DNA from 3 places in the Sorangium sp. So ce296 genome. Region 2 is predicted to be linked to each of the others. Evidence: riboswitches for the same ligand, from Rfam matches in the RefSeq annotation. Region 2 holds a riboswitch; each other region holds the start of a gene.
What was found. Region 2 has a riboswitch for cobalamin ahead of WME98_RS48260 (dockerin type I domain-containing protein). Riboswitches for the same ligand answer to the same signal wherever they lie in the genome.
Positions count from the first base shown of each region.

Region 1: linked by a shared signal. The riboswitch ahead of WME98_RS25915 (energy-coupling factor ABC transporter permease) and the one ahead of WME98_RS48260 (dockerin type I domain-containing protein) in region 2 are both predicted to bind cobalamin.
Region 3: linked by a shared signal. The riboswitch ahead of WME98_RS31120 (TonB-dependent receptor) and the one ahead of WME98_RS48260 (dockerin type I domain-containing protein) in region 2 are both predicted to bind cobalamin.

Region 1 is NZ_CP150325.1:6,943,225-6,953,148, reverse strand. Features, by position in the region: gene WME98_RS25930 (tetratricopeptide repeat protein) at 1-1,149, opposite strand, end outside; gene WME98_RS25925 (3-hydroxyacyl-CoA dehydrogenase family protein) at 1,384-2,274, shown strand; gene WME98_RS25920 (enoyl-CoA hydratase/isomerase family protein) at 2,807-3,628, shown strand; cobalamin riboswitch at 4,841-5,044, shown strand; gene WME98_RS25915 (energy-coupling factor ABC transporter permease) at 5,122-5,856, shown strand; gene WME98_RS25910 (hypothetical protein) at 5,853-6,155, shown strand; gene WME98_RS25905 (CbiQ family ECF transporter T component) at 6,145-6,894, shown strand; gene WME98_RS25900 (energy-coupling factor ABC transporter ATP-binding protein) at 6,891-7,727, shown strand; gene WME98_RS25895 (CbiX/SirB N-terminal domain-containing protein) at 7,703-8,890, shown strand; gene WME98_RS25890 (TetR family transcriptional regulator) at 9,024-9,710, shown strand; gene WME98_RS25885 (ABC transporter ATP-binding protein) at 9,707-9,924, shown strand, end outside.
Region 2 is NZ_CP150325.1:13,060,845-13,070,768, reverse strand. Features, by position in the region: gene WME98_RS48265 (hypothetical protein) at 1-265, opposite strand, end outside; gene WME98_RS48260 (dockerin type I domain-containing protein) at 333-1,739, opposite strand; cobalamin riboswitch at 1,987-2,194, opposite strand; gene WME98_RS48255 (cytochrome c-type biogenesis protein) at 2,281-2,892, opposite strand; gene WME98_RS48250 (SCO family protein) at 3,152-3,772, shown strand; gene WME98_RS48245 (copper-binding protein) at 3,769-4,116, shown strand; gene WME98_RS48240 (hypothetical protein) at 4,142-4,621, shown strand; gene WME98_RS48235 (hypothetical protein) at 4,817-5,392, opposite strand; gene WME98_RS48230 (NAD-dependent protein deacetylase) at 5,739-6,638, shown strand; gene WME98_RS48225 (2OG-Fe(II) oxygenase) at 6,670-7,245, opposite strand; gene WME98_RS48220 (helix-turn-helix domain-containing protein) at 7,368-9,924, shown strand, end outside.
Region 3 is NZ_CP150325.1:8,422,600-8,432,523, reverse strand. Features, by position in the region: gene WME98_RS31125 (N-6 DNA methylase) at 1-63, opposite strand, end outside; gene WME98_RS31120 (TonB-dependent receptor) at 203-2,326, opposite strand; cobalamin riboswitch at 2,560-2,767, opposite strand; gene typA (translational GTPase TypA) at 2,965-4,851, shown strand; gene WME98_RS31110 (hypothetical protein) at 4,953-5,480, shown strand; gene WME98_RS31105 (LysR family transcriptional regulator) at 5,493-6,407, opposite strand; gene WME98_RS31100 (haloacid dehalogenase type II) at 6,653-7,450, shown strand; gene WME98_RS31095 (DJ-1/PfpI family protein) at 7,496-8,233, opposite strand; gene WME98_RS31090 (GlxA family transcriptional regulator) at 8,562-9,482, shown strand.

The DNA of each region.
Region 1 (9,924 bases), 6.1 Mb from region 2:
CGCCTTGGCGGCGTTCTCCTGCGACTCGGCGAGCCGCGCGAGCTCGGTGGCGATGGCGCGCTTCTCGGGGCCGTCGGGCAGGGCACGCTGCGCGTCCGTGAGGATGGTCGTGAGCCGCGGCTTGTCGCCGCGCTGCTCCAGGACCTCGCGGTAGAAGTTGAGCATCCCGGCGTGCGCCGCGTCGGCGCGCCGCACGCGGTCGAAATAGGGCTCGGCCGCCTGGGGCTGGCCGCGCATGCGCCAGTGGACCATGGCGATCTGCACGAGCATGCCGAGCTCCTCGCCGGGCTTCACGCCGCCGCTGCGGAGCTGGTCCTCGTACAGCGCGACCAGGCGATCCCAGTCGCCCGCGGCGGAGTACGCCTCGGCCAGGAACGAGAGCGCCTCGGGCTGGCCCGGCGAGAGGTCGAGCACCTCCTCGTAGGCCGCGACCGCGCGGGCCGGGTCGCTCAGGTGGGTCTTGATCGTGCGCGCCGCGCGGAGGCCCGCCGCGACGCGGTCCTCCTTGGCCTGGGCCTCGGCCTTGACGAGCGACTGGACGCGGACGACGGCCTCCCAGTCGCCGGCGGCGGCGAAGGCGATCTCCGCGAGGTTGGCGGCGCGGCGGTTCTTCGGGTCGAGCTTGAGGGCGAGATCGATGAGCTCGGTCACCTTCTCGCCGAGCTCGGCGCGGCCGTAGCGGTAGGCGATGTCGGCCGCGCTCGTGGTGAGCGCGCTCTTGAAGGCGCCGTCCGTCGCGGCCTCGGCCTCGGCCACGTAGCGGTCCACGAGGTCGCGCCACCGCTCGCGCTTCGAGGCGTCGGTCTCGAGGGCCTCGGCGGCGTCGTCGTCGTCGGGGCGCAGCTCGAGCAGCCGCTTGTAGGCGGCCGTCGCGCGGTCCACGTCGATGAGCTCCTCGTGGTAGACGCGGGCGAGCTCCGCCTGCATCGCGCCCTCGACCGGGCTGCCGGCGGCGAGCGCGATCTCCAGCTCGAGCAGGCGGGCGACGGCCTGCCACTCGCGCCGCTGCTCGTGCCGCGCGCGGGCGGCGCCGAGCAGGCGCTCGACGTCCCCGGCGCCCGCGCCGTTGTTCGGAGCGGTCACGGCCTCCGCGAGCTCGTTCCAGGCCGCCTCGTTTTCGGGCTCATCCTGCAGGCGCCCAAGGGCCATCCGAATCGTCTCAACGCTCATCGTCTCTCCGCGGACCTCGCGAGATCGGTCCGGTCCGTTCACGGGCCGGGCGAAGATAGCCGGGCGGCCGCCGCGGTTTCAAGGTTCCTCGCCCCCGCGGGTCGGGAAGCGCGGGCGGAGCTTTCGCGTGCTTCTGCTGCGGGGACGGCCAGCGGGCGGGCCGTCGGCATGGGCGGTTCACCGCGCCCTCGGCTTCGGGTATCAACCGCGGCCATGGAAGCTACGACGATCAAGCGCTTCGGGGTGATCGGCGCGGGCCAGATGGGGCGAGGCATCGCCCAGGTCGCCGCGGCCGCGGGCCTCGAGGTGGTCCTGTGCGACGTCTCGAGGGCGCTGGCGGAGTCGGGCAAGGCCCAGATCGCCGCCATCCTCGCGAAGCTGGTGGAGAAGGGCAAGCTGGCCGCCGAGGCGCGGGAGGCGCTCCTCGGCCGCGTGGCGGTCGCGGACGGCATCGCCGGCCTGTCGGGGGTCGACCTGGCCGTCGAGGCGGTGACCGAGAACTTCGAGGTGAAGAGCGGGATCTTCAAGCTCGCGGACGCGGCGATGCCGAAGGGGGCGATCCTGGCGTCGAACACGTCGTCGATCTCGATCACGCGGCTCGCGGCGGTGACCGGCCGGCCTGAGCTGGTCATCGGTATGCACTTCATGAACCCGGTGCCGCTGATGAAGCTTGTCGAGCTCGTCCGGGGGGTGCAGACGTCGGACGCGACGTACGAGGCCGTCCGGGCGCTCGCGGTGGGGCTCGGCAAGACGGTGATCACCTCGAAGGACCAGCCGGGGTTCATCGTGAACCGGATGCTGATCCCGTTCCTGAACGAGGCGTGCTTCGCGCTCCAGGAGGGGCTGTCCACGCCGGAGGACATCGACGCGGGGGCGCGGCTCGGGCTGAACCACCCGATGGGGCCGCTGGAGCTCGCGGACCTGATCGGGCTGGACACGGTGCTCTCGATCGCGGAGGTGCTGCACCGGGAGTTCGGGGACTCGAAGTACCGGGCGCCCACGCTGCTGCGGAACCTGGTGGCGGCGGGGTGGTACGGGAAGAAGAGCGGGCGGGGGTTCTACGTGTACGACGAGAAGGGGCAGAAGACGGGGCGGGCGGTGTAGTGGAGGGGGGCGCGGCTGCGACGGAGCCAGCGGAGGAGGGGGTGCCGCGCGGGGGGCCGGCGGGGGCCCCTCCCACAAACTCGCGCCTTTTGGGGGGCTATTGCCGTGGGAATGGGTGGGTCGGTCCCGGAGGGCGTCGCAAGGAGCACGCCGGCGCTCGGGTTTGTGGGGCCCTACCCCGCCGGCCCCCCGCGCGGCACCCCCTCCTCCGCTGGCTCTCTCCAGGGCGGGACGGGGGTGGATGGCGGGGCTGCGCTGCGGTTCGGAAGACGGCCTGTCTGCGCGACTCCCCTCGATAGCGCGCGGGCCGTGCGCACTTATCAAAGTGACGAATAGGCGCCAGCGCAGGGCGCTTGCTGGGGCCGCTCGAGACTCGGAGTTCGTTCCATATTCCAGAACGGGCGCGTGACTTCCGCTGGAAATCGCTCGTTCGTCGGCTCAGCACAGTGGGCCCAGGCGGGCACGAAATGCCCCCTTCCCCGGCGCACGGCGCGCGCTTCCCCCCGGCGCCGGGCGCTGCTAACCACCGGTCATGACCGCTCAAGAACAGCAGCCGGGGGTCCCTGCTCGCGGTGCGCTCCAGCTCGTCGCCGTCGAGCGCGCGGGCCACGTCGCCACCGTGACCATCCAGCGGCCCGACAAGCTCAACGCCCTGAACCCCGCCGTCCTCGGCGACCTCACCGCGGCCTTCCACGACCTCCTCGCGCAGGGCAGCGAGGTGCGCGCGGCCGTGCTCACCGGCGCCGGCAAGGCGTTCGTTGCCGGCGCCGATATCGCGGAGATGGCCGCCATGAACAGCATCGCCGCGAAGCGGTTCGCCGAAGCAGGCCACCGCCTCGCCGACCTCATCGAGACCGCCCCGTTCCCCGTGATCGCCGCGGTCAACGGCTTCGCGCTGGGCGGCGGCTGCGAGCTCGCCCTCGCCTGCGACTTCATCTACGCCGCGGAAGGCGCCAAGCTCGGCCAGCCCGAGGTGAACCTGGGCGTCATCCCCGGGTTCGGCGGCACCCAGCGGCTGCTGCGGCGGGTCGGCCCCGGCCGCGCGCGCGAGCTCATCTATTCAGGCGACATGATCACCGCCGAGCAGGCGCTCTCGATCGGCCTCGTCAACGCCGTCTTCCCGGCGGCCGAGCTCCTCGCGCGCGCCCGCGAGACCGCCCTCAAAATCGCCTCGCGCGGGCCGCTCGCCGTCGCCGCCGCCAAGCGCGTCCTGCTGCGCGGCGAGAGCCTCGACCTCACCGCCGCCAACGAGCTGGAAGCCCAGGCCTTTGCCGCGCTCTTCGGCAGCGAGGACCAACAGCTCGGAATGAAAGCGTTCCTGGCGAAATCGAAGGCCACGTTCACAGGAAAGTGAGTTTTCGAACAGCGCGCCAGGAGACCCCAAAAAAAGACCGCGTGTCATGCTGGAGGGGGGCCAGACATGACCGCGGTAGGGAAACCGCAGCGGCGCGGAGAACGTCCGCTGCGGTGCTCGAGATAGCCCGCACGCGCTCCGGGCCGGGGGGGGAAACCGCGCCGGTGCGCATGCGGTGATCGGAGTGTGGCACCCGGAAGCAGGTTGTCGATAACAAAGTGCAACCGCTGCACGCGGATGAGCGAATTGCTACCGGCACGATGACAGCCAGGTGACAGCGCAGCGCGCACATCGCCGATTTTCGCGAATGCGCGTTCGAGCCGGGCATACCCGCGCCGGAGCAGCGTCCGGCGGAGTCGCTCGCCGCGCCCTCGAAAAGAGAACACGAGAGCCCGCCGCCGTTCACGCCAGGCTCCGCGACGAAGCGAGCCTGGCACGGAACACTCGCTCACAAGTAAAGAGCCAGGACGAACAAAGCACACTGCAGCGAGAAAATCACCGGAACGTGCGCAGCACGCGCGGGGCGGCGCACGCTCCGAGCGGGCCCCCGGGGAGCGAGCGGCGATCCCGGGATGAACAAGTAAAGAGACTTTAACCACAGAAGCACATCGCTTGCAGCTTTTTCGAGGAAGCTTGTCCGCGTGCGTCTCGGTCAATTTCGCGGAAGCCACGTTGCCCCCGGAGGGCGCGAGCGCGCGCAGCGCAGCCTGTCGGCTCGACAGGACGGCACCACACGCGGTGGACATCGCGGCAGCGGCTGACCGGCCGCTCGCAATGCCGTGAGGCCGGGCGCGGTACAGCGCGCCCCTCCGCCGCGCCGGACCTCCGGACGCCGGGAGCGCTCGGCGGCCCGCGACGCGCTGGACGGCCCGCGGCGGAAGCCCGCGCGCGCGGCTCATCACGGAGCTCGTTCCGGCGTGAGACGCGCCAGCGCGCGCCGCCGGACGGCCGCCGCGAACGCGCCAGCGCGCGCCGCCAGACGACCGCCGCGAACGCGCCGGCGCGCGCCGCCAGACGGCCGCCGCGAACACGCCGGCGCGCGCCGCCAGACGGCCGCCGCGAACACGCCAGCGCGTGCCGCCAGACGGCCGCCGCGAACACGCCAGCGCGCGCCGCGGCCGCGGGGCAGCCGCCGCAGGGCGAGCGCCTGCCCCGCGGCCGCGGCGCGACGTCCTTGACGCCGGGCGCGAAACGGGACTACCGAGCATCCATCTGACAATCCACACCTCGGGTGCCCTCTGGGCATAACAGGGAAGCCGGTGCGAAACCGGCGCGGTACCGCCACCGTGAGTGGGGAGCCGCCTCCAAAGACCACTGGGCCTCTGATGAGGCCTGGGAAGGTGGACGCGGCGCTGGGAGCCCGAAAGGCCCCCTGAACCCATCAGCCGGGAGACCTACCCGAGCCCCCCACGAGGTGCAGCTTGCGCACGTCTTCGTGGCGTTCGGGTGCGGACTTCACCCGGAGCGCCGAAATCGGTCTTCACGGCCGCGCTGTGTCCATCGCCGCCGTGCTCCTCGCGACGCTGCTCGCGCCCCGGCCCGCGGCCGCGATGCACCTCGCGGAAGGCGTCCTGCCGCTCGGCTGGTGCGCGGTCTGGAACGCGCTCGCCCTTCCCTTCGTCGCCGTCGCCCTCCACCTGCTCCGGCGCCGCACCCGGGACGACGCCTTCTACAAGCCGTTCGTCGGCCTCGTCGCCGCCGCCGTCTTCGCGATCTCGTGCATGCCCGTGCCGGTGCCGACCGCAGGGACCTGCTCCCACCCGTGCGGCACCGGGCTCGCCGCGGTGCTCATCGGTCCCTGGATGACCGTCCTCGTCACCGTGGTGGCGCTCCTCATCCAGGCCCTCTTCCTCGCGCACGGCGGGCTCACCACGCTCGGCGCCGACGTCGCGTCGATGGGCATCGCGGGCGCGTTCACCGGATACCTCGTCTTCCGGCTCGCGCGGCGCTGCGGCGCGAGCCTCTGGGTCGCGGGGTTCCTGGCCGGCGTGACGTCCGACTGGGCCACGTACGCGACCACGGCCCTCGAGCTCGCGCTCGGGCTCGCGGGCGACGGGTCGGTGGGATCCATGTTCACCGGCGTCGCCCTGGCCTTCGTCCCCACCCAGCTGCCGCTCGGTTTGCTCGAGGGTGCCATGACCGCGGGAGCGCTCGTCTTCCTGCGCGCCCGGCGGCCCGACATCCTCGAGCGGCTCCAGGTCGTCCCGCTCCCCGCGGGGGCGTCGTGACGCGGCGGGCCGCGCAGCGCGCGCTGCTGGCCGCCGCCGCGCTCTGGCTCGCCGCGTGCGGCGACGCCTCGTGGGACGGGGTCGACGAGGCCGTCGTCCGCCGCGTCGCCGAGGACGCCGGCCGCCACGACACGGGGCCGCTGTTCGCGGGCCTCGAGGGCGACCTCCTGCTCTTCGCCTTCCTCTGGGCAGGGCTCCTCTCCGGCTTCGCCCTGGGCTACTTCTCGCGCGTGCTCTTCGTGGAGCGCGCCGGCCAGCCCGCCGGCAAGCCCGGCGGCGACGGGCTCCGTGCGGATTGACCCCCCCGCGCGGCTCCGCGACGTGGATCCCCGGCTCCGCCTCGGGGCCGCCGTGGCCGCGTGCTGCGTCGCCGCGGGCGCGCGCTCGCCCTGGACGCCGGCCGCGCTGCTCGCCGTCGCGTGCGCGGCCCTCGCCCTCCAGGGCGTGACCGCCGGCGCCATCCTGCGCGCCTTCGCGCCCGCCGCGTGGCTCGGAGGGGTCGCCGCGGCCCTCGCGCTCGCGCTCACCCCGGGCGAGCCGCTCCTCGCGGGCGCGCCGTTCCCGCTCGACGCGATCGCGCGCGACGGCGCCCGCCGCGCCGCGGCCATCGCCGCGCGCGTCCTCGCGGCCGCCGCGGTGCTCCGGTGGCTCTCGAGCGCCGCCGCGCCGGCCGAGATCGAGGCGGCGCTCGCCGGGCTCGGCGCGCCCGCGGCCCTCGTCGAGCTGCTCGCGCTCGCGCGGCGCTTCGCCGGCGTGCTCCAGCGCGCCGCCGACAGCGCGTGGAGCGCCGCCGCGCTCCGCGGCGGGTTCGCGCGCCCGGGCGCCGCCGCGCGCTCGGCCGGCGCCGTCGCGGGCGTCGTGGCGCTCCGGACCCTGGAGCGCTCCGAGCACGCCGCCGTCGCCATGCAGCTCCGCGGCTACCGGGGGGAGCTCCCCGTCGCCGACCGCCGGCCGAGCGCGCCCGCCGCGAACCTCGCGTTCGCCGCCGTCGCCCTCGCGGCCCTCGGCCTCAGCGTCGCCGCCGGAGCGGCGGGATGAGCGCGATCGCCCTCCGCGCGCCCAGGGTGGGCTACCGCGGCGCCGAGCCCGCGCTGCGCGACGTGCGCCTCGACGTCGCCGAGGGCGAGTCCGTGGCGGTGCTCGGCGGCAACGGCGCCGGCAAGACCGCGCTGCTCCGGACGCTCGTCGGGCTCCTCCCCGCGCCCGGCGGCAGCGTCGAGATCTCCGGCCGCCGCGTGGGCTCGCCCTCGGACGCCGTGGCCGCGGGCGCCGCGCTCGTGCTCCAGGACCCGGACGACCAGTTGCTCGGCGCGACGCTCCTCGACGACGTCCTGTTCGGCCCGCGGAACCTGGGCCTGCCCGCGCCCGAGGCGCGGCGCCGCGCCGAGGCGGCGCTCTCGGCCGTGCAGATCGCGCACCTCGCCGGCCGCGCGATCGAGGCGCTGAGCTTCGGCGAGCGCAAGCGCGCGTGCATCGCCGGGATGCTCGCGATGCAGCCGCGCGTGCTGCTGCTCGACGAGCCGACCGCGGGGCTCGACCCGGAGGGCGAGCTCTCCCTGTGCCGGACGCTGCGCGCGCTCTCGGAGCAGCAGGGGACCACGCTGGTCGCCGCGACGCACGCGGTCGACCTCGTGCCGCTGTTCGCGACGCGCGCGGTGCTGCTCGGCGACGGGCAGGTGCTCGCGGACGGGCCGCCGCGGGAGGTGTTCGCGGCCGGCGAGCTCCTCGCGCGGGCGCGGCTCAGGCGGCCGTGGGTCGCGGAGCTCTGGACCCGGCTGGGCCCGGCCGAGCCGCTCGACCCGCGGGGCCGCGCAATGCTCCCGCTCACCCTGGAGGAGGCGCTCGCATGCATGACGAAGGGCTCCTGCTGATCGGCCACGGCAGCCGCGACGCCGCGTCGAACGCCGAGTTCGAGGCGCTCGTCGCCGATTACGGCGCGTCGCGGCCCGGGCTCGTGGTGCAGCACGGCTACATCGAGCTCGCGACGCCGTACCTCGCCGACGCGCTCGCGGCGCTCGCGGCGCGGGTGTCGCGGGTGGCGGTCGTGCCGCTGTTCCTGTTCGCGGCCGGGCACGTGAAGAACGACATCCCCCTGGCGCTCGAGCAGGCGCGGGCGGCGCACCCGGGCGTGCGCTTCTCGGCGGCGCGGCACCTCGGCGTGCACCCGGCGCTCGCGGAGCTCGCGTTCGAGCGCGCCGCGTCCGCGCTGCCGGACGACCCGGCGGCGCGCGCCCGGACGGCGCTCGTCGTGGTGGGGCGCGGGTCCAGCGACCCGGACGCGAACGGCGATTTCTGCAAGATGACGCGCCTCATCGGCGAGGGCCGGGGGCTGCTCCTGGTCGAGCCGACCTTCATCGGCGTCACGCGGCCCTCGGTGGAGGAGACGCTGGAGCGCGTCGCGCGCCAGCGGCCCGAGCGCGTCGTCGTCCTCCCCTACTTCCTCTTCGCCGGCCGGCTCATGACGAAGCTCGCCGAGCAGGTCGACCGCTTCGCGTCGACGTACCCGTGGATCCGCGCGTCGCTCGCGCCCCACCTCGGCCGGTCGAGCGCGCTGTCGGGGCTGATCGACGAGCGCGCGCGCCAGGCGCTCGCCGGCGAGGCTCCCCTCCCCTGCGACACGTGCATGTACCGCACGGCCCTGCCGGGGCTCGCCCGGGAGGTCGGCGGGCTCAAGGCGATGCTCTACAGCGTGCGCCACACGCTCACGCACACGCAGGCGTCGAACCACCCGCACGCCCACCGCCCGCTGCGCAAGCACGTGCTCGTCTGCGGCAACGCCGACTGCGTGGACCGCGGCAGCCTGGCGCTGCTCGAGTCGCTGCGCCGCGGCGTGAAGCAGGCCGGCCAGCAGCAGCAGATCCGCGTGACGAGGACGTCGTGCATGGGGCGCTGCGGCGAGGGGCCGACGGTCGCCGTCTACCCGGACGGCGTGTGGTACCGCGGCGTCCGCGAGGAGGACGCGAAGGACCTCGTGGAGGAGCACCTGCTCGGCGACCGGCTGGTGGCGCGGCTCGTCGACGACATCATGCAGTGAGGCGCGGCGCCCGGAGCCGCGCTCGAGCGTGGATCCCTGACGCGCGGAGATAGCCCTCCCGTGGCCCTGCCCGGTCCCACGTCGAGGCGTCGCCCGATTTGACTCATTTGTCTGAATGAGTCATATCGGTTCTGTGCCCGCCCGCCGCCCCGAAAAGCCCCGCGACCCTGCCCGTCGCACCAGGATCCTCGAGGCCGCCAGGCGCCTCTTCGCCGAGCGCGGCTTCAAGGGCGTGAACCTCGACGCCGTCGCCGCCGAGGCCGGCTGCGCGAAGGGCGCGCTCTACCTGGAGTTCGCCGACAAGGAGGCCCTCCTGCGCGAGGTGGTCGAGCAGGCCTTCGCCGCGATCCGCGCCCGCTTCGCCGCCGAGGTGATGGGCCTCGACTCGCCGCTCGATCGCCTCGTCGCGACCCTCCGCTTCGCCTACCGCCAGCAGGCCGCGGAGCCGCTCTTCGGCAAGCTCCTCCGCGAGGACCCCGACCTCCGCGCGCTCCGCCTGCAGGACGACGCCGCGAGCGCCGCCGCCGCGAAGGCGCAGGTCGCCCAGATCGTCGGCTGGGTCGACGAGGGCATCGCGCGCGGCGAGATCCGGCCCGACGTCGATCGCGACGCGATCCCCTTCGTGCTCGGCGTGCTGCGCTTCGCGCCCCAGCACCTCGGGCTGGTCACGTCGTTCGGCTCCTTCGCCGGCGAGCGCGCGCTCGACGCGATCGCCGACATCTTCCGCGCGGGCCTCGCGGCGCGCCCCGCGGCGGCCTCCACGACCACGGTCTCCACGACACACCGCGCGACCGCATCGCGCGCAGGGAGAGAGCGATGAACCAGGCGATCGAGGTGAACGCGCTCGGCAAGCGCTTCGGGAAGGTCACGGCCGTGGACGGCGTGAGCTTCACCGTCGCGCCGGGCGAGATCTTCGGCTTCATGGGGCACAACGGCGCCGGCAAGACGACCACGCTGCGCATGCTCCTCGGCCTGACCCGGCCGACCTCGGGGTCCGCGCGCGTGCTCGGGCGCGATGTCGTCCGTGAGATGCT
Region 2 (9,924 bases):
CGCCGCCGCCCGCGTCGCCGCCGCCCGATCCGCCGCCGCCGGCCCCCCCTGCGCCGCCCGCGCCGCTCCCGGCGTCGCTCGACGACGTGCTCGCCCCGCCGCCCGAACCGGTGGCCCCTCCCTGACCGGCCGCGCCGCCGGATCCCTGCGCCGCCGTTCCTCCCATTCCCCCGGAGCCGCTCCCGGACGGCGAGCCCTCGGAGGAACAGGCGATGATCGTGAGCACCGACAGAAGCACGCTCGCGCGCGCGATACGAGAAACCATGAGACCTCCGAAGGCGGGCGCGCGCCGCGCCGGAACGAACCCGGCGCGGCGCGCGCCCCCGTGCTGATCAGTAGAACGGCGCCGACGTGCCGTACCGCGCGAGATAGATGTTGTAATCGCCGGTGTTGACGCTCCCATCTCCATTGAAGTCGGCGTGCTGGTTGTACCCGGGGTTGCCCAGCTGGGTGCTCCACGACGCCACCAGGATGTTGTAATCGGCGGTGTCCACGTCGCCGTCGTTGTCGAGATCCGCGTCCGCGATGTTCCCGAATCCGTCGCCGTCGGTGTCTCGCTGGTCCGCGTTCGCCGTGAGGTAGGCGTTGTCCGCGCCGTCGGGCACGCCGTCGCTGTCGGCGTCCGGCGCGCCGTCGGGGAAATAGAGCGTCACCTTCGGCGTCACCCCGATCTCCCAGAAATCCGAGGCGCTCCCGGCCGAGTAGCACTGCCCCGCGGGGGACGAGTACTCGTCGCCCGACGGGTTCCAGGCGATCGCCAGGGCGCGCGTGTGGCCGACGAACGCGATGGGCGACGTCGCGTTGTCGTCCTCGCACGCATCAGGCGTCAGCTCGAGGTACTGCGACGAGCTCCCCTCGTTCACCGGCGTCTGGCTGCCCCCGACGACGCTCGCGACCACGCTGGCGCGGATGAGCGCGGCATAGCCATTCTCGCTCGTGCCGCCGACGCCGAATGCGTCCCCGCCGCCCACGTGCAGGGCGCCGTCTCCGTCGAAGCCGAGCGCCGCCGCGTTCAGCACGTTGCTCGCCAGGAGCGAGCCCTCGCTGCCGCCGTAGACGTATGCGCTCGCCGTGCCGTCGATGACGTCCTGGATGTCGGCCGCCGCCCAGATCCTGAGCTCGCCGGTCCGGTTGGGCGAGGTCTGATAGCCGATCCCGGTGACGAGGTTGCCCGCGGAGTCCACCGCGATCCCCCCGGAGGCGCCCGGGATGCTCGTGATCAGCGGGATCTCCGCGATCTGCGGCGCGGTCAGATCGAGGGCGTAGACGCCGCTCGTGTAGCCGCTCGGCCCGCTCCAGCCGCCGTTGATGACGAGCGTGTCGTTACCGTACCAGGCCCCGTCGTAGTAGTTGACGTCGAGCTCGATCACGCCCCCGTGGCCGAGCAGGTCGGGCGGCGAGGTGACGCTGAGGATCGAGCTCGGGAACACGAGCAGCGGCGCCCCGTAGCCGACGCCGAGCGCGATCGTGCTGCCGTCCGGCGAGATGGCGAGGAAGCTCGGATCCATCGGCCCGTCGCTCAGCGTCGCGACGGGCACGTAGACGCTCGAGCCATAGTTTCTCTGGAGGTACAAGGTCTGATCGTTGGCGACGAGGAGCCGCCCGGCCAGCTCGTATCCATCGATCTCCTCGGATGTCGTCGGGAACCCGTCCAGGGCTATGGACCACCCGTCGGCGATGGCGGGTAGGTCGAACGTATACGACGTGTTCCCCGCGTACTCGTCGAAGGCGTCCGCCAAGGCCGGCGGCGAGAGCAGGAGGAGCGCTGCGGCGACAGAAGATGCAGAAATGCGCGCAGAGCCAGCCGCGACGCGCGGCGGCGCTGAACCTTGGGAGATGATCATCGGACCGACCCTTCGCCCCCGCGGGCGATTGCGAAAGAAAGCTCGGGGGACGGATCGGAACCGGGACGGCGCGTGCGTCAGCGCCAGCTCGGACCTCCCCGCCTCCCTCGAGGCTTCCAGGTCAAACCGGCGCGGGATGTCTCCCCGACGCAGGATGTTGGCAGGTCTTCGGGCTCGCGAGCGCTCCGGCTCTCGCCGGGTTCCTACGGTCCACCGCTTCCCGGCCCGAAGGCCAGTGCTCGTCGTGGAGATCGTTCTCGCTTACCGCTGCGGGGCAGCCCCGGATTCGCACCGGGTTCCCTTTTGAGCCCTGGGCCGAAGCCAAGGGCACCAACACGAGGCACTACATATTGCGGTGCGGCGCGCAGGTCAAGCGAGATGTCGCGGAGGAAGCCGGACGAGGGGAGCGACTACCGCCTTACCAGCGGGGGCGTGCTCACGCGTCGCGCGCCCGGAGCTCGTCGTCGAGGCGCTCGTCATACTCGTCGCGAACGGCCCCCGCGGCGGCGCCGCTCGGCGGGGTTGGCTGCGCGGCGCCGCGCCTCCACGAGCGCAGCAGGGCGAAGACCCCGAGGAAGGTCGCCGCGATGCCCAGCATCAATGCCAGCGCGACCTTGCCGAGGACGCCGGACGAAGGCGCCGCGCGGAGGCGGTCGCCATAACGAACGACGAGGTCCTGTTCGATGGCGTCGGCGGCCTCTCCCCGGCGGAGGCGGGCGCGGATCTCGCGACGAAGATCGCTCGCCACCGGGGATTCGTGCACATCGAGCGTCTGATTCCAGCAACAAGGCGCGAGCAGGCGCGCCGCGAGCGCCTTCTCGCCGGGCGCGGGGGTCGAGTCGACGAGCTCGGTGGCGGCCTCGCTGGGCGTCGCCGGCTCGGCCCTGCCGCTGAGCGCGACGCCCGCGATGGCGGCGGCCAGCGCCGCCGCGCGGCGCCAGCGTGAGCTCCGCAGAAGCCGGAGACGCAGGGGCGAGCCCACCGCGCGCGCGCCGTGAGTGGAATGGGCCGGGTCATCCGCCGATGCGCCGCGCTCTCGCTGGGTCATGGTGAGACAGGCTAGCGCGACCGGCCGCAAGGGCCCTGCGACACGATGTCGCGCTCATCCCCGCGCCGCCACGGGCTCGCCAAAGGCCGAGATATCGCTGCATCGTTCGAGGGGATGCGACACCGTGACGCATTGCCCGCGCCACCTTGCAACACCTACTGTCGCGCGCATGCCAAACGAGGTTCTTTGCTCCACGTCTCCTGGGTCATCCTCGGCCGGCGATGGAGCGCCGGCCCGCCGGCGCGGGCGGCTCCGGCCGGTGCAGATCGGGCTCTGGGTCTCTGCGCTCGCGGGGCTCGCCGTCTTCGGTGCGGTGTCGCGCGCGCGCGAGGCGCCCGCCTCGCCGCCCGTGCTCGGCGAGATGCCGGCGTTCTCGATGACGGACCAGGACGGCCGCCCCGTCACGCGGGAGTCGCTCCGCGGTCAGACGCTGATCGTCGACTTCTTCTATGCGAGCTGTCCCGTGTCGTGCCCGAGGCTCTCGGCGCAGATGGCGGCGTTCCAGGAGCGGCTGGCCCAGCGCGGCGAGGCGCGCGGACAGGCGCTCCCCATCCACCTGATCTCGATCACGCTGGATCCGGAGAACGATACACCCGACGTGCTGCGCTCGTACGCGGCGCGCTACAGCAGCGGCCGCGGCGCCTGGTCGTTCCTCTCCGGCCGGAGCGAGGAGCTGAACCGCGTCGTGGTGAAGGGATTCAAGGTGCGCTTCGAGCGAGCTGACCCGTCGGCCGGGCTCGGCGCGATCATGCACGGGGAATGGTTCGTCCTTGTCGATGGGCAGGGCCGTATCCGTGGCTACTACCAGATCGGCGATGAAGAACGAATGAACGAGCTCGTCCGCGACGCGGAGCGACTGGCCTCGAAGGAGCTGACATGAATCGAACGATGCGCTCTCGCCTCCGAGCCGCGCACCTCGCGCGGTCCCTGCTGCTCGGGGCGGCGATCTCGACGAGCCTCACGCTCTCGTGCTCGAAGGCGTCCACCGCCGCTCCGCGCGTCCACCACGCGACGGGCGCCGTCCGCTCGCTCGGCCCGGGGCGCGCCTACGTCAACATCGCGCACGACGACATCCCGGGCTACATGGGCGCGATGACGATGTCGTTCGAGCCCCAGAGCCCGTCGCAGCTCGACGGCATCGAGGTCGGCGACCGCATCGCCTTCGACTTCTACGAGACGGAGGACGCGCGCCGTGTCCTTACGCGGGTCGAAAAGCGCAGGTGAGCCGACTGCAGGGCGGGGCGCGTGGATGGGGGGCGGCTCGCTCGGCGCCGCGTTCATCGCCGCGGCGCTGGGGATCGTCACCCTCACGGCGCTCTCCTTCGCTCCGCCGGCGACCGGCGCCTTCGCCATGCACGGGATCGAGCTCGGGATGACGGCGAGCGAGGTCGTCCGGCGCTTCGACGCTGGGCCGGCCGGCCGCTGGAGCGAGGCGCCGGGCTGCGCCGGGCCTTCGATCGAGTGGTCGCGGGGCGAGGCGGCGCCCGCCAGGGCGCCCGTCTCCGCGCGCTTCGAGTTCCATCAGGGGTTGCTGATGGCCGCGCGGGTGCGCGTGACGCCGGAGGACCCGAGCGCGCGCGGCGCGCGGCTCGAGACCTCCGCCCAGTTCGTGCTCGCGCGTGAGGCGCGGGACGACGGCTCCTCGATGATCGTGCTCCTCGCCCGCGGGTGCCCCGAGCACGAGGCGGAGGTCGAGCGGCTCCTCAGCGGCAGCTCCGCGAGGCGCTGAGGCGGCGCGGGCCGCGCGCCCTTGCCTCCGGACCGCCGCGATGATGTGCGCCTATCGCTTACAGCCGTGCTGATGAACGTCTGTCACGAGAGAAGAATGTCGTGCCAGCGACACGATCCCGAGTCCGCGCTCGTTCAGGAAGCGCGCGAGGTCGAGCCCGAGGCAGCCGGATCTGCCGCTGATCTTCACCCAGGCTCAGCCGCCGCAACCCTCGATCCCGGCCGAGCAGTACGCGCTCCACCAGGGGTTGCACGCGTCGGCGTCCTGCTCGTCGCCTTGGCTCATGTCGAGCAGCTGGGTGAAGCTCGACTCGGCGTCTCCGTACCGCAGGTGCATGTGCTTGGCGGCGCCCTCGCCATGCGGCGGGCGCATGATCACGTAATGGAAAGCCTCGCAGCCGGCCCCGCCGGCGGTGAGCGCGAACTGGAGCCACACCGACTCCGGCGACTCCGGGAAGTAGTGGGGATCCGGCGCGAAGCCTTCGTAGGAGTACGCGCATCCCTCGGCGAGCGGCATTTCGCCCTCTCGGTCGCTGTAGAACGATATCTCTCTCATCTCCTTGAGGGCCACGCGCCCCGGATTGCGCGGATCGTCGGGGCATTCCGGGGCCAGCGGGTCCGACGTGAACTCGCCGTCCACGCCGAGGTAAGGGACACCCTGGTTCGGTTCCTCGGCGACGACCTCGTCCTTGCCGGAATCGTCGTCACCACAACCGAGCAGCAGCACAAAAGCGAACGTCGCGCACAGCGCGCCAGTGAGTCGAGACGCCATGTCCTCAAGGGCTCCTTCGCCTGCAGGGCTCCCTCGCCATCGCGAGCCGACCGGCTCCGGTCGAAGCAGCGTCGAAGACAGGAGGAGCGAGCAGGTGAGCGACCCATAACACACCCGGGGTGAGGCCGTAGCACGAATCGAAGATTTCGTGTTACTGGGGCCGGGCCATGCTCCAGCGGCAGATCGGGGAGGGCGCGGCGAGCTCGCCGACGTGCGCGCCTCGCCCTCCCGCCCGCCCGGGCCCGGCCATGCCGGCGCGACGGCGCCGAGCCCGCCGGCGTGCGCCGTCGTGCCGGCGCGCGGGCGGCTGGCGGCGTATCCGGCGGCGGGTCACAAACGGGGGCCCATGCCGCTCAGCCACGCGCTCCTCGCGGACCCGGTCGACGACCTCATCGCGCTCCTGCGCGGCAAGCGCTTCGTGGCGCTGACCGGGGCGGGGTGCAGCACCGAGTCCGGCATCCCGGACTACCGCGGTCCCGAGACGCGGCGCCGCGCGCGCAACCCGATCCAGGGGCGGGAGTTCTCGAGTTCGGCCGAGATCCGGCAGCGCTACTGGGCGCGCGCCGTGATCGGCTGGGAGCGGTTCTCGCGAGCCGAGCCCAACCCGGCGCACCGCGCCCTCGCGCGGCTCGAGCAGGATGGGCTGATCGAGGGCCTCATCACGCAGAACGTCGACGGCCTCCACCACGCCGCCGGCAGCCGCCGCGTCATCGAGCTGCACGGGACGCTCGCCGAGGTCGCGTGCCTCGCGTGCGGCGCGATGGAGCCGCGCGCCGCGCTCCAGCAGCGGCTCCTCGCGCGCAACCCCGGCTGGCTGCGGCTCGCGGCCGACGTCGCGCCCGACGGCGACGCCGACCTGCCCGCCGAGCACGTGGCCGGCTTCCAGACGCCCCCTTGCCTGCGCTGCGACGGGCCGCTCAAGCCGCGCGTCGTCTTCTTCGGCGAGAACGTGGCGCGGCCGGTCGTCGACGCGGCGTTCGCGCTGGTCGACGCGGCGGAGGCGCTCCTCGTGGTGGGCTCCTCGCTGGCGGTCTTCTCGGGGTACCGCTTCGTGCTGCGCGCCGCGCAGCGGGGCATCCCGATCGCGATGGTCAACCTGGGGTCCGCGCGCGGCGAGGAGCTCGGCGCGCTCAAGGTCGAGGCCCGGGCGGGCGAGGTGCTGCCGCGCCTCGCCGAGGCGCTGGCCGGCGCGCCGCGGCCGGAAGGAGCGCGCGGCGCGGGGCCGGGCGCGCCGCGGCCGGAATGAGGGCGCGGGGCCGGGCGCGCGGCGCCGGGCGTTAGCCGCGCCGGTACATCACGTCGGTGCGGAGCACGTACTTGCGCCCCCGCGTCACCGCGGCGCCCCGGTGGAGCCGCCGGTGCTCGAACACGAGCGCCATCCCGCGCTGCGGGACGATGCTCTGGCCGCCCCAGAAGTCGGTCGTGCCGCCCTCGAAGTCGTCGTTCAGGTAGATCATCGCGGTGAACAGGCTCCGCTCGATCTCCGATCGCGGGAACGACCCGTCGCCGTGCCAGTTGAAGTACTCGCCCTCGGCATACCGGTAGTAGCGGAAGCGATCGTTGAGCCCGACCGCGCGGAGGGCGCCCCAGGTCGGCGGGGTCCACGGCGCGAGCCGCTCCCAGAGGCGCGCCGCGAGCGCCGGATCGTCCAGCATGACGCGGCCGTTGTTGCGCACCTCGAGGTTGATGACGCTGCCGCCCCCGATCGGCGCCTGCTCGAAGCCGTGCGCCTCGGCGCGCGCGATGAAGCCGTCGCACTCCTCGGGGGACAGCAGGTCCGTCACGGTGAAGATGCGGAGGTCGTCGGTGGTGGAGGTTCGCTGGGCGGGTCGTTCGGCGTGCATCGTGCTCATGCGTCGACCATGCGTCCCGGCGGACCGGATCCGGAAGGGCGGGACCGGGCAGGACCGGGCAGGACCGGGCAGCGCGGTGGACAGGACGGCGCGGCATCGCCGATGATCGAGGGCGCGCAGCGATGGCACAGGTCCCCAGGGCGGGCCGAGGCGCGGAGCCCGCGGTCCATTTCAACCACGCGCTCCTGCTGCGGGCGCGCCTCGAGCTCGACCTGACGCAGGAGCAGGTCGCCGCGTCGATCGGCGTCGACGTGCGGACGTACCGCCGCTACGAGTCGGGCGCGGTCAACGACCCGCGGCTCGGCTTCTCGGTCCGGAGCCCGTCCCGGCGGCGCATCCTCGAGCGGCTCAGCGCCGAGCTCGGCCTCGCCGAGGCGGACCTGCTCGTCGGCGAGGCGGGGGGAGCGCCGGCGGCGGAGGGCGCGGCGGCGAGCGGGGCGGGGGAGGCGACGGCCGGGGCCGGGGACGCGGCCGCCAGGGCCGGAGACGCGACCGCCAGGGCCGAGGAGGCGCCCGCGAGGGCCGAGGAGGCGCCCGCCAGGGCCGACGAGGCGCCCGCCGGCGCAGCCGCCGCAGCCGAGGCGCAGGCCCCGCCCATCGCGCCTGCCGCCGCGCAGGGCGCCGCCCCGGCGTGGCGCCCGCTGCACGCGCACACCCTCCAGCGGGCCCGGCACTTCGTCGGGCGCGGCGAGATCCTCGACCGGCTCGCCGCGTGGGCCGCCGCCTCGCCGCCCTCGCCCCCGGTGATCGCGCTCCTCGGCGTCGGCGGCGCCGGCAAGACCTCCATCGCCGAGCGCTTCCTCCAGGGGCTCGGCGACGCCCCGCGCCCCGGCGGGGTGCTCGTCTGGAGCTTCTACGACGACCCCAGGACCGAGGCGTTCCTCGACCAGGCGGCGGCGTACTTCGCGCCGGGCCCCGGCGCGTCCGGCGCGGCGGCGCCGCGGGCCCCGGCGCCGCCCGGCGAGCAGCTCGCGCGCCTCAAGGAAGCGCTGGGGCAGGGCCCGCCGCACCTGCTCGTGCTCGACGGCCTCGAGACCGTGCAGGCCGAGGGGGGCGCCGGCCGCGCGCACGGCGAGCTCCACGACGCGCTCCTCCGCCGGCTGCTCTGCGCGATCGCCGCGGGGCTCGGCGGCGCGCGCGCGCTCGTCACGTCGCGCTTCGAGCTCGCGGACCTCGCCGCCTGGGCCGACGGCGGGCTCGCGACGATCCGGCCGGAGCCGCTCGGCGAGGGCGACGCCGCGTCGCTCCTGCGCCGCTGGGGCATCCGCGGCGACGGCGACGCCCTCCGCGCGCTGTTCGAGCAGACCGGCGGCCACGCGCTCTCGGTCGCCGTGGTCGGCTCCTACGTCGGCGCGTTCCTCGGCGGCGACGCGGCCCGGCTCTCCGCGGCGGGCGCGGCGCACCTCGCCGAGGCCGAGCGCGACGACGTCCTCGCCCGCCGCCTGAGCTCGGTGCTGTCGGCCTACGCGCGCGCGCTGCCCCCGGGCGAGCGGGACCTGCTCGCGCGCCTCTCGGTGTTCCCGGGCGGCGCGGGCGAGGCGGCGCTGCTCCAGCTGGTCCGGGCCGGCGGCGAGATCGCGGGCGCCATGGCGGGGTGGGGCGCCGCGGAGCTCGCCCGCGGGCTCGCGCGGCTCGAGCGGCTGGGGCTCGTGTTCGCGGCGCGGCAGGGCGAGCTCGGCTACTCGACGCACCCCTTCGTGCGGCAGCACTTCAAGTCGCTGCTCGCCGTCCCGCCGGATCGCATCCACGCCGCGGGGAGCGCCGCGCCGCCGCCGCGCCTCGACGAGGCGCCGCGCCGGGCGCCGCGGGAGCGCCGGGCGGTCGACGCGTACGAGGCGATCCTCGCCGAGCTGCTCGGCGCCGGGCGCGCGAGCGAGGCCTACGAGATCTACGCCTTCGGCCTCGGCGGCTTCGCGCACCTCGGGCTCAAGCTCGGCGACATGGCCCGCGGCGCCCGCATCCTGCGCGCGTTCGCCGGCGGCGACGACCCCCGCGGCATGCCGGCCTCGCTGCCCGCGCGCGTGCGCGCGTCGCTCGCGTACGACGCGGGCCTCTACGCGGGCGCGCTCGGCGATCTCGCGTTCGCGTGCGCCTGCTACGCGGCGCACAACGAGATCGCCGGGGCGCTCGCCGATCCCGCGCCGCTCGCGACCGGCCTGCGCACGCTGGCGTACACGGAGCGGCTGCGCGGCCGGCTGACCGAGGCGCGCCGCCTGCTCGAGCGCGGGTCGGAGGTCGATCGGCGCGGCGCGACGAGCGGCGCGCGCGCCTCGGATAGCGGCCAGGCGGTGCGCATCGCGGCGCTGCTCGCCGCGGTGCTGCACGACCTCGGCGAGGTCGACGCGGCGGGCGAGCATTTCGCGAGGGTGCGGGAGCTGGGCGACGCGCCGGTGGCGCGCCGCGCGCTCTGGGAGGCGGAGCACGACCTCGCGCTCGGGCGCCGGGACAGGGCGCGCGAGGCCACGGCGCGGAACATCGCCGAGTGCCGGCGGCGGGGCTGGGAGGGCCACGTGGCGCACGGCCACACGCTGCTCGGCCTCGCGCTGCTGGACGGCGGCGAAGGCGGCGACGAAGGTGGCGTCGCGGACGACGGCCGCGTCGCGCAGGCGGAGGCGCACCTCGCCGAGGCGCGGCGCTGGGCCTCGGCGACGGGCGAGGTGGAGGTCGCGCTGCGGTGCC
Region 3 (9,924 bases), 4.6 Mb from region 2:
ATCGGCCAGGGCGGCGAGATCTGCCCGGGAGAGCAGCTGCAGGACGTCGTGGGGCGTCGGCATGGCTGCGCGAACGATACACGCGCGCTCCGCGGGTCGCGAGCCTGCCTCCTTCCGCCGCCGCCCCCACCAACATCATGCCCCAGCCTCGCGCACGCCGCGGTCACGCGCTGGGTCACGGGCTAGAGCGCAGCGTCCCCCCTCACTCCCAGTACAGCGTCGCCCGCCCGATCGCCGTGAACGGCCACCCCGGCGAGTAGTGGATCCCCGTGACCGCGGCCGGCTCGTACGGCAGCCTCGAGTCGCTCGCGAACTGCACCTCGCGCCACGTCGCGTCGAAGAGGTTCTGGATGTCCACGGCCGCCTCGACGTTCCTCCACCGGAGCCCCGCGTTCGCGTCGACCACCGTGAACCCCTCGGCGGTGAGCGACTCGTCCTCGGTCGCGGGCCGCGCGCCGATCGCCTTCACCCGGAGCGCCGCGAATGGCGTGAGCGCGCCGAACGCCCTGCGCACCCCGATGCCCGCGGTCAGCGTCCGCGTCGGCGCGAGCGCGACCGCGCTCCCGTTGCCGGCGTTCGCGCGGAAGCGCGCGCGGGTGAAGGTCGCGTCCACGTCGGCGAAGAGCCAGCTCCCGAGCCGGTAGCGCGCGCTGATCTCGATCCCGTAGCGCCGCGTCTCCCCCGACGCCTCGGTCTCGCCGGCGTCGCCGCTCCAGACCAGCTCGGAGTCGAGGTCGAGCAGGAACCCGGCCGCGCTCAGCGAGAGGCCGCGCACGGGCGCGACCCTCGCGCCGACCTCGTAGCCCTTCGCCGGGGTGATCAGCGTCGCCGCCCCCCGGCCCAGCACCGCGCCCCGCGCGTCGTTCGAGTGGAAGCCGCGCCCGTAGTGGGCGAAGAGATCGAGCCCGCCCACCGGCGAGACGACCGCCGAGAGCTTCGGGAGCAGCTGCATCTGCCCCCGCGCGCCGCTCGACCGGTTCCCCGTCCCCTCGAGGTCCTCGCGCAGATCGTCCACGTTGACGTCGATCCACTGCCCGCGCACGCCGAGCACGAGGCGGAGCCAGCGCCGGAGCCGGGCGTCCTGCTCGACGTACACGCCGATCTGGCCCTCGTCGACGTGGGTCCGATCCCGCTCCTCGAGCCGCTCGCGCGCCTCGTCGTGGTGGAGCGACTTGTCGATCGCGTCCGCGCGGATCTGCGCGCCGAGCGAGGTCGTGAACCTCGCCCCGCGGTGCTCGATCTGCTTGCGGAACCGGAGATCGGCGCCCAGCACGGTGCGGTCGTCGTTCTGCTCGATCGCATCGCCGTGCACCGGATCCTCGGCGAAGAACGTGAAGTTCGAGTACAGCGTGAAGCGATAGCGCAGGAGGTAAGCCATCGCGCTCAGGTCGGCGTCCCGCCACGCGGTCGACGCGGAGACCGACGCCATGTGCCGCGAGGTCGCCCCGCCCTCGGTCGGATCGACCGCGCCGAAGTGGTCGATGCACGGCTGTCCGAAAGCGGACGGCGGCGGGTTCAGGCCGCCCTGCTCCCCCTCGCCGCACACGGCGCGCGCCGGGATCTGGCCGGAGCCGTACCAGGTCGAGCCGTAGGACATCCACGTCGCCTGGACCTTGCCGGTGCTGCCGAGGTCGCGCGTCGCCCTCAGGAACACGTTGAAGCGCTTGAGCCGCTCCGGGCTCTGGAACGGCCCGTCGTTCCGGTAGACCTCCGCCGCGGCCACCGCGCGCCAGTCGTCGCCGAGCTCCGGCGAGGCGATCACGAGGCCGCGCAGGATGCCGTACTGCCCCACGCTGAGCTGCGCGGAGCTCTCGTCGAGCTTCTCGGCGAAGCGGAGGTTGACGGCGCCCGCCGTGCCGAAATCGCCGATGCTCGCGTAGTAGGGCCCCTTGTAGCCGTCGAGCCCGACCACGAGCTCCGGGATCATGAAGTAGAGGTCGGTGAAGCCGTGCCCGTGGCCGTGGCTGACCAGGTTGACGGGCACCCCGTCGACGAAGAACGCGACGTCCGTCCCGTGGTCGGCGTCGAAGCCGCGCAGGAAGTACTGGTTCGCCTTGCCGCCGCCGGCGTGCTGCACGGCGAAGAGCCCGGGGACCGACTCGAGGAGATCGCCCGGCCGGAGCCTCGGCCGGAGCTCGAGCTCGCGGTGCCCGACCGAGACGCGCGAGGCGGCCTCGCTCCCCGGCTTCTCCGCGTGCACCGTGACCTCGATGGGCTCTCCCTGGGCCCGCGCTGGCCGCGCGGCGGACAGCAGGATCGCCAGGGCGGCGATCCGAGGGAGTCGATGGCGGTGTCCGTGGCCCTTCGTGACGTTCTCGCGCAGCATTCATGTCCTCCTTCGCGCAATCGCGCGGAGCGGCGCCGGGCCGCTCGCATCGAGCTCCACGAGGAGGAAAAAGGCCGCCCACGGCGCGACGCCCTGGACCGACCTCTCGCCCCCGCGGGCGACCAGAAGGCAACGCGGGGGCGGCTCGGGATCCGGGACGTGCGCAGGGCTGCACCGGCTCGGACCTCGCCGCCTCCCTCGAGGCTCCCAGGTCGAACCGGCGTCGGATGTGTCCCCGTCGCCGGGCGCGGGCAGGTCTTCGGGCTCGCGAGCGCTCCGGCCGGGCCGGCTTCCTACTGTCCACCGCTTCCCAGCCCTCATCGGGCCAGTGCATGGGGTGGAGGTCGTTCTCGCTTACCGCTGCGGGGCAGCCCCGGAATCTCACCGGGTTCCCTATTCAGCCTGAGCGAGCGCCCAGGCACCAGCGCGGCGCGCACCCTAGGAGGATGCGCCTCCGGCTGTCAATCGCTCCCGCTCACCTCGCCCGCTCCGCGCGCGTCCCTCGCCACGCGCCCGACTCGCGCGGGCTCCTGTCCGCCTCGCGCCCGCCCGCGCCCGCTTCACGCGCGCGCCACCTGAACGCGAGCGCTCGCCGCGCGACGTCCGGGTGCAGGCCGAACGTTCGGGCTCTGGCGAGGATGGGCTCGCTCCTCCGTGGGTCGCGTGCTACACGGCCGCCGCCGTATATGCCGCGTAACGACCTCCGCAACATCGCCATCGTCGCCCACGTCGACCACGGGAAGACGACCCTCGTCGATCACATGCTCCGCCAGTCGGGCGCCTTCCGAGAGAACGAGGTCGTGGCCGAGCGGGTCATGGACTCGAACGACCTCGAGCGGGAGCGCGGCATCACCATCCTCGCGAAGAACACCAGCATCCGGTACCGCGGGGTCAAGATCAACATCGTCGACACGCCCGGCCACTCCGACTTCGGCGGCGAGGTCGAGCGCACCCTGATGATGGCCGACGGGGCGCTGCTCCTCGTCGACGCCGCCGAGGGCCCGCTGCCGCAGACGCGGTTCGTGCTCTCGAAGTGCCTCCAGCGCGGCTTCCCGGTCATCGTGGTCATCAACAAGATCGACCGGAGCGACGCGCGCGCCCACGAGGTGCTCTCCGAGGTGTTCGACCTCTTCTGCGACCTCGAGGCGAGCGACGCGCAGATGGACTTCTCGACGCTCTACGCGATCGCGAAGTTCGGCCAGGCCAAGCGCGAGCTCGAGCACGAGGCCAAGGACCTGGAGCCGCTCTTCGAGACCATCCTCGAGCGCGTGCCCGGCCCCTCCGGCGACCCCGACGGGCCGCTCCAGGTCATCGTCTGCAACACGACCCACGACGACTACGTGGGCCGGCTCGCGGTCGGCCGCGTGGTCCGGGGCACCGCCCGGTCCGGCGCCGACGTCGCGCTCCTCGGCGAGGGCGGCCAGTCGCGCGGCTACGTGAAGATGCTCTACGCCTACGAGGGGCTGAAGCGGGTCCCGGTCGAGAGCGCCGCCGCGGGCGAGGTGATCGCCATCGCGGGGCTCGATTCGGTCACGATCGGCGACACGATCGCGGACCCGGCGACCCCCGAGGCGCTGCCGCGGATCGTGGTCGAGGAGCCGACGATCAAGATGAGGATCGGCGTCAACACGTCGACGTTCGCCGGCAAGAGCAAGCAGTCGAAGTACCTGACGAGCCGTCACCTGAAGGAGCGGCTCGAGCGCGAGGCGATGAAGAACCTCGCGATCCGGGTGGAGCCGACCGAGGTGCCCGACACGTTCGTGGTGCTCGGCCGCGGCGAGCTCCAGCTCGCGATCCTCGTGGAGACGATGCGGCGCGAGGGGTACGAGATGCAGCTCTCGAACCCCGAGGTCGTGACGCGCGAGATCAACGGCGAGGTGATGGAGCCGATCGAGCTCGTGGTCGTCGACGTGCCCGACACCTACGTCGGCGTGGTGACCGAGCGCCTCAGCACCCGGCGCGGCCGGATGGTGAAGATGACGAACCCCGGCTTCGGGCGCGCCCGCCTCGAGTTCCGGGTGCCGTCGCGCGGGCTCATCGGCTTCCGGGGCGAGTTCCTGACGGCGACGCGCGGGACGGGCCTGCTCAACACGATGTTCGACGGCTGGGCGCCCTGGGGCGGCCCGATGATGCGCCGCCCGACCGGCGCCATCGTCGCCGATCGCGCCGGCGTGGCGACCCCGTACGCGCTGCACCACCTCCAGCCGCGCGGCATGTTCTTCATCGTCCCCGGCGTCGAGGTCTACGAGGGGATGATCATCGGCGAGCACAACCGGCCGAACGACACCGACGTCAACGTGATCAAGGAGAAGAAGCTGTCGAACGTGCGCAACCACGGCAAGGACGAGAACGTCCTCCTGGCCAGCCCGCGGCTGCTCACGATCGAGACGGCGATGGAGTGGATCGACGGCGACGAGCTCGTCGAGGTCACGCCCGACGCGGTGCGCGTCCGCAAGAAGGTGCTCGCGTGCAACCGCCGGGAGCGCCGCGAGGACGCGATCGAGCAGGCGCAGGCCGTGGAGTGAGCGGCGACGGCGCCCGGCGAGCGCGCGCCAGGCGAGCGCGCGCCCGGCGAGCGACCCCCGCCCCTGCCCGCGCCGGCGTGGACCGGTGTAGACTCCCGGGCATGAGAACGACGCTGCATTCGGCGCTCCTCGCCTCGCTCATCGCGCTCGCGGGGGCGAGCGCTTGCGGCGGGGCCGTCGTGGTCGACGGCGCCCCGGGGGACGACGACGGCTCCGGGGGCGCCGGCTCGAGCGCGACGTCGAGCGGGCGCGCGAGCGTCGGCGCGGGCCCGCAGTCGTCGAGCTCCAGCGCGGCGGGCTCGGGCGGCGGAGCGCGGGCCTCGTGCGATTTCTTCTGCGCCCTCTTCGACGGCACCGCCTGCCCGGACCCCGGCTGTCGCGACGCCTGCGACGAGCTGCTCTCTGTGCCGCGCCCTTGCAACGACCTGACCGCGCCGTTCTTCGACTGCATGGGCAGGATGGTCCAGATCCCGTCGGTCACGCGCTGCGAGCAGATCTCGGCGTGGCTCGATCCGCTGTTCGCGTGCATGCCGTCCAGCGACCCGGCGTGCGACCCCGACTTCATTTACGTGGACTGCGCGCCGTTTTACGAAGATCAGCGGGCCTGCCAGCTCAGCGAGGGCCGGTAGCGGCGGGGCGCGTCACCGGCCGGGGCGCGGCCGCGCGTCTGGCCGGAGGGCGCCTCGCAGCGGCCCGAGGGCGTCGGTGACGAACGCGACGAGCGCCTTCACGCGCGGCACCCCGCGCGTGTCGCGGTGCACCCCGAGCCAGAGCGCGCGCTCGGGCGGCGGCGACGGCGGCGAGAGCAGGCGCAGGCCCGCCGTCGCGTCGCCCAGGTAGCGCGGCAGGCAGACGAGCCCGACCCCGGCGGCCCCCATCGTCGCCTGGGCCTCGCGGCCGTTGGTGCGGGCGGCGACGCGGGCCTTCGCGGCGACGGCGCGCAGCCACGCGAGGTCGGCGACCGCCGGCGGATCGTCGCTCATCGTGACGAGGGCGTGGCCCTCGCACTGCCGGTCGAAGTCCGGCGGGCCGCGCTCGGCGAGGTAGGCCTCCGACGCGTAGAGGCCGAACCCGATGCGCGCGACCTCGCGCTGGAAGACCTCGCGGTGCTCGAACGCGGCGGGGCGAAAGGCGATGTCCGCCTCCCGCCGCGGGAGGCTCAGCCAGCGCGCGTCCGCGACGAGCTCGACGGAGATGCCGGGGTGACGCGCGAGGAACGGGGCGAGCAGCGGCCCGAGGACGCGGGCGGCGAGCCATTCGGACGCGGTGACGCGGAGGTGGCCTGCCAGGCCGGCGTCGCGTCCGGCGGCGGCGCGCTCGGCGGCGAGCGCGCCCTGCTCCATGCGCTCGGCGTGGCCGAGCACGCTCTCGCCCGCGGTCGAGAGCGCGAACCCCGACGGCGAGCGCCGGAAGAGCTTCGCCCCGAGGCGCCGCTCGAACGCGTCGATGCGCCGCCCCACGGTCGGCTGGGTGACCTTCAGCGCGCGCGCGGCGGCCGAGAGGGTGCCGTGCCGGGCGACGGCGAGGAAATAGCGCAGATCGTCCCAGTCGAGCATGGTCTTCGCGCGGGGCGCTGCTGCGCGAGAGCGCCCCGCGCCATGCACAGATGCATGACGAGTATACGGCGATGGCGGATGTCCGGGCAACGGCGGAGGGTGCATGCTCTCTCCACGCATTCGCGCGATCGTCTCTGGCGCAGCGCTCGCGTTTCTTTGCGTGAGCTCTCTTCGTGACGCTGCGCGCGCCTCGCACGCTCGCGCGTCCTACCCACTCCATGTCGGATGACCCGATCGAGGCCAGCATGCATTCGAGTCGTCGTACGTTTCTCCATCGCGTGGCCGGGACGGCCGCGACAGGCCTGCTGGGCTCGGCCCCGCCGGCCGTGACCGCCTCGTGCGCCGCGGAGCGCGGGCCCGCGCCGGGCCGGAAGATCAAGGCCATCGCCTTCGACGCCTTTCCGATCTTCGATCCGCGGCCGATCGCCGCGCTGGCGGAGGAGCTCTGTCCGGGCAAGGGCGCCGCGCTGAGCGACGCCTGGCGCACCCGTCAATTCGAGTACACGTGGCTCCGGGTCGCGGCCCGCGAGTACGCCGATTTCTGGCAGGTGACGGCGGACGCGCTCGTGTTCGCCGAGCGGGCGCTGCGGCTCGATCTCGGCGAGGAGAGGCGGGCGCGGCTCCTCGGGGCGTACCTCGAGCTCGAGGCGTGGCCCGACGCGCTCCCCGCGCTCGCGTCGCTGAGACGCGCGGGCCTCCGGCTCTCGTTCCTGTCCAACTTCACGCCGAGGATGCTCGGCGCCGCGATCGAGCGCTCCGGCCTGGGAGGCCTGTTCGATCGCGTGCTCAGCACCGATCTGGCGAGGACCTACAAGCCGGATCCGCGCGCCTACCGGATGGCGCTCGACGCGCTCGGCCTCGAGCGCGAGGAGATCCTGTTCGTCCCGTTCGCCGGCTGGGACGCCGCGGGCGCCCGCTGGTTCGGCTATCCCACGTTCTGGGTCAACCGCCTGGGCCTGCCGGCCGAGGAGCTGGGCGTGAGCGCCGACGCCGCGGGAGCGAGCCTGAACGATCTTGTCGAGTTCGTCGCGGCGGGGGCGTGACCGCCGCCGGGCGCGACAGCGGAGAGGCGCGACCCGGAGCGCCGCTCAGGCGATCTCCAGCCGCCGGGAGGCGCGGATGCCCACCTGGCGCATCTCCTCGATCAGCGGCGCCATCCTCTGGAGCGACCGCGCCGTGCGCTCTGGCCCGGCGAGCTCGGGGCTGCCCGTGCCGTAGGGCGGCTCCGGCGCATACTCCATCTCCAGCTCGCACTCCCTGGCGAGCTCGTCTCCGCACAGGCGCCCGATCAGGCGCAGCGCCAGATCGAATCCGCCGGACACCGGCCCTGAGGTGAGCCGATTCCGGTCTTCCACCACGTTCCCCTGGGTCGGGATGGCGCCGTAGTAGGGGAGCTGATCGTGCAGGTGAAAGTTCGTGGTGGCCCGGTAGCCCTTGAGCAGGCCCGCGGCGCCCAGCATCAGGGCGCCCGCGCAGACGCCGGACAGCCACGCCGCGCGGCCGCCGTACTCTGCGAGGAACGCGAGCGACTCCTTGTCCTCCATGACGTGGGGCGGAATCGCCGGCACATGGAGGACGTCGAGCGCCTTCGGGCATTCGGCGAAGGTGGTGGTGGCCCGCGTCGTGAAGCGCGGGACGCCCGCGATCTCGTCCCTGTTCTTCCAGACGAGGTGGAGGTCCACGTTGGGCAGGACCCCGAACACCGTCTGCAGGCCGATGTTGTCGGGCAAGAAGAAGCCGGGGCAGACGAAGAGCGCCACCTGGAGCTTGCGCTCCACGGGGAGGCTCAGGGGCAAGGTGAACGAGGCATCGTCATGAACGCTCATCGAGGAATCCTTTCTGGCTTCGCGCGAGGACGCGAAGGAGCCGCGCGTGAGCATGCGCCCCGCGCGGGGAGCCGAAGGGACAGAGCACCTGCGTTTCCTGCCACGCGTCGGGCCCGCGGCGCGGCGGCGTCGGCTCCGCCCTCGGGAGACCTGGCAGGAAATGCGGGTGCTTTGTCGTTGCGGTCAGGTGCGCGGCGGGTACCGTCGTCGCGTGAGCCGGCCCCGTCCCTCGAAGCGCGCTCCGCGAAGCTCGCCGAGCGCGAGCCCGCACGCGCCGACGCGCAGGATCGTGGTCGTGGTCTACGACGGCGCGGGCGCCATCGACGTGATGGGGCCCGTCGATGTCTTCGCCTTGGCCTCGGAGTGCGCCATCCCGAGGAGCCCTGGGGCTCCCCCGGCGTACGCCGTCGAGATCGCCTCGGTGTCGGGCGGCGTGATCCGGACGCTCTCCGGGGCGCAGATCGTCGCCCACAAGGCGCTCGAGGACGTGGCCCCCGGCGCCGACACGGTGCTCGTCGCGGGGGGCGATCCTCGCGAGGCGATGCGAGACGCCCGGCTGCTCGGCTGGCTGCGCGCGACGACGCCCGAGGTGCGGCGCATGGGCGCCGTCTGCACGGGCACCTTCATCCTCGCCGCCGCGGGGCTGCTCGCGGGGCACCGCGCCGCCACGCACTGGCGCGAGGCGGCCGCGCTCGCGCGCCAGTTTCCCGCCATCGAGGTCGATCCCGACGCGATCTTCGTGCGATCCGGGAAGATCTACACCTCTGCGGGCACGACCGCGAGCATCGATCTCGCGCTCTCGCTGGTGGAGGAGGATCTCGGGTACGACGTGGCGCTCGAGGTGGCGCGCGGCATGGTGGTGTTCCTCAAGCGCCCTGGCGGACAGTCGCAGTTCAGCCGCCCGCTCCGCGCGCAGGAGGCCGCCGCGGGGCCGCTCGGGCGCGTGATCGCGTGGGCCCTGCGGCACCTCGACGCCGACCTGCGCGTCGAGGTGCTGGCCGAGAGAGCCGGGATGAGCCCCCGCAACTTCGCGCGGACCTTCGCGAGGGCGCTGCAGACGACGCCCGCGAAGTTCGTCGAGGCGGCGCGGCTGGAGCAGGCGCGCTCGTGTCTGGAGGGGGGGCGCGCGTCGATCAAGCAGCTCGCGCGCGACTGCGGCTTCGGCACGGACGAGCGGATGCGGCGCGCCTTCCAGCGCACGCTCCAGGTCACGCCGGAGGAGTACCGGCGGCGCTTCGGGCGCTCGTGAGACGACGCCGCGGGGAGCGGCGGACTCGAGCGCGAGAGGCCGTGGCGCCGATCTGCGCGCAGCGACCTCGGCTGAGCCTGCATGCATTCATGTGGAGGTACGCCGCCGGCGGCGGCGACGTGGAAAATCGATTTCTTCGACACCGATGGATCGACATCGTTCTTAACAATTCATTGAACGATACGGGTGGCCGGGGGACGGCGGATCGATAAGCTGCCCGGAGCGCCTCCTCGTTCTGGGCCTTGCCCGGCGAGGCGCGAGCGAAAGGAGCTCACGATGATGAGGATGGTTCGACGGGCTTTGGCCTCCGTGATTTTGCTTTCCGGCGTGGGCCTCTGGGTGTGCGCCGCCGGCGCTCCTGCGGCGGCGGCCACGGAGCCCCCCGCGGCGGAAGAGGCGCAGCCCGCGGCATGTTGGGAGTGCGTCAAGGACAGCGATTGCG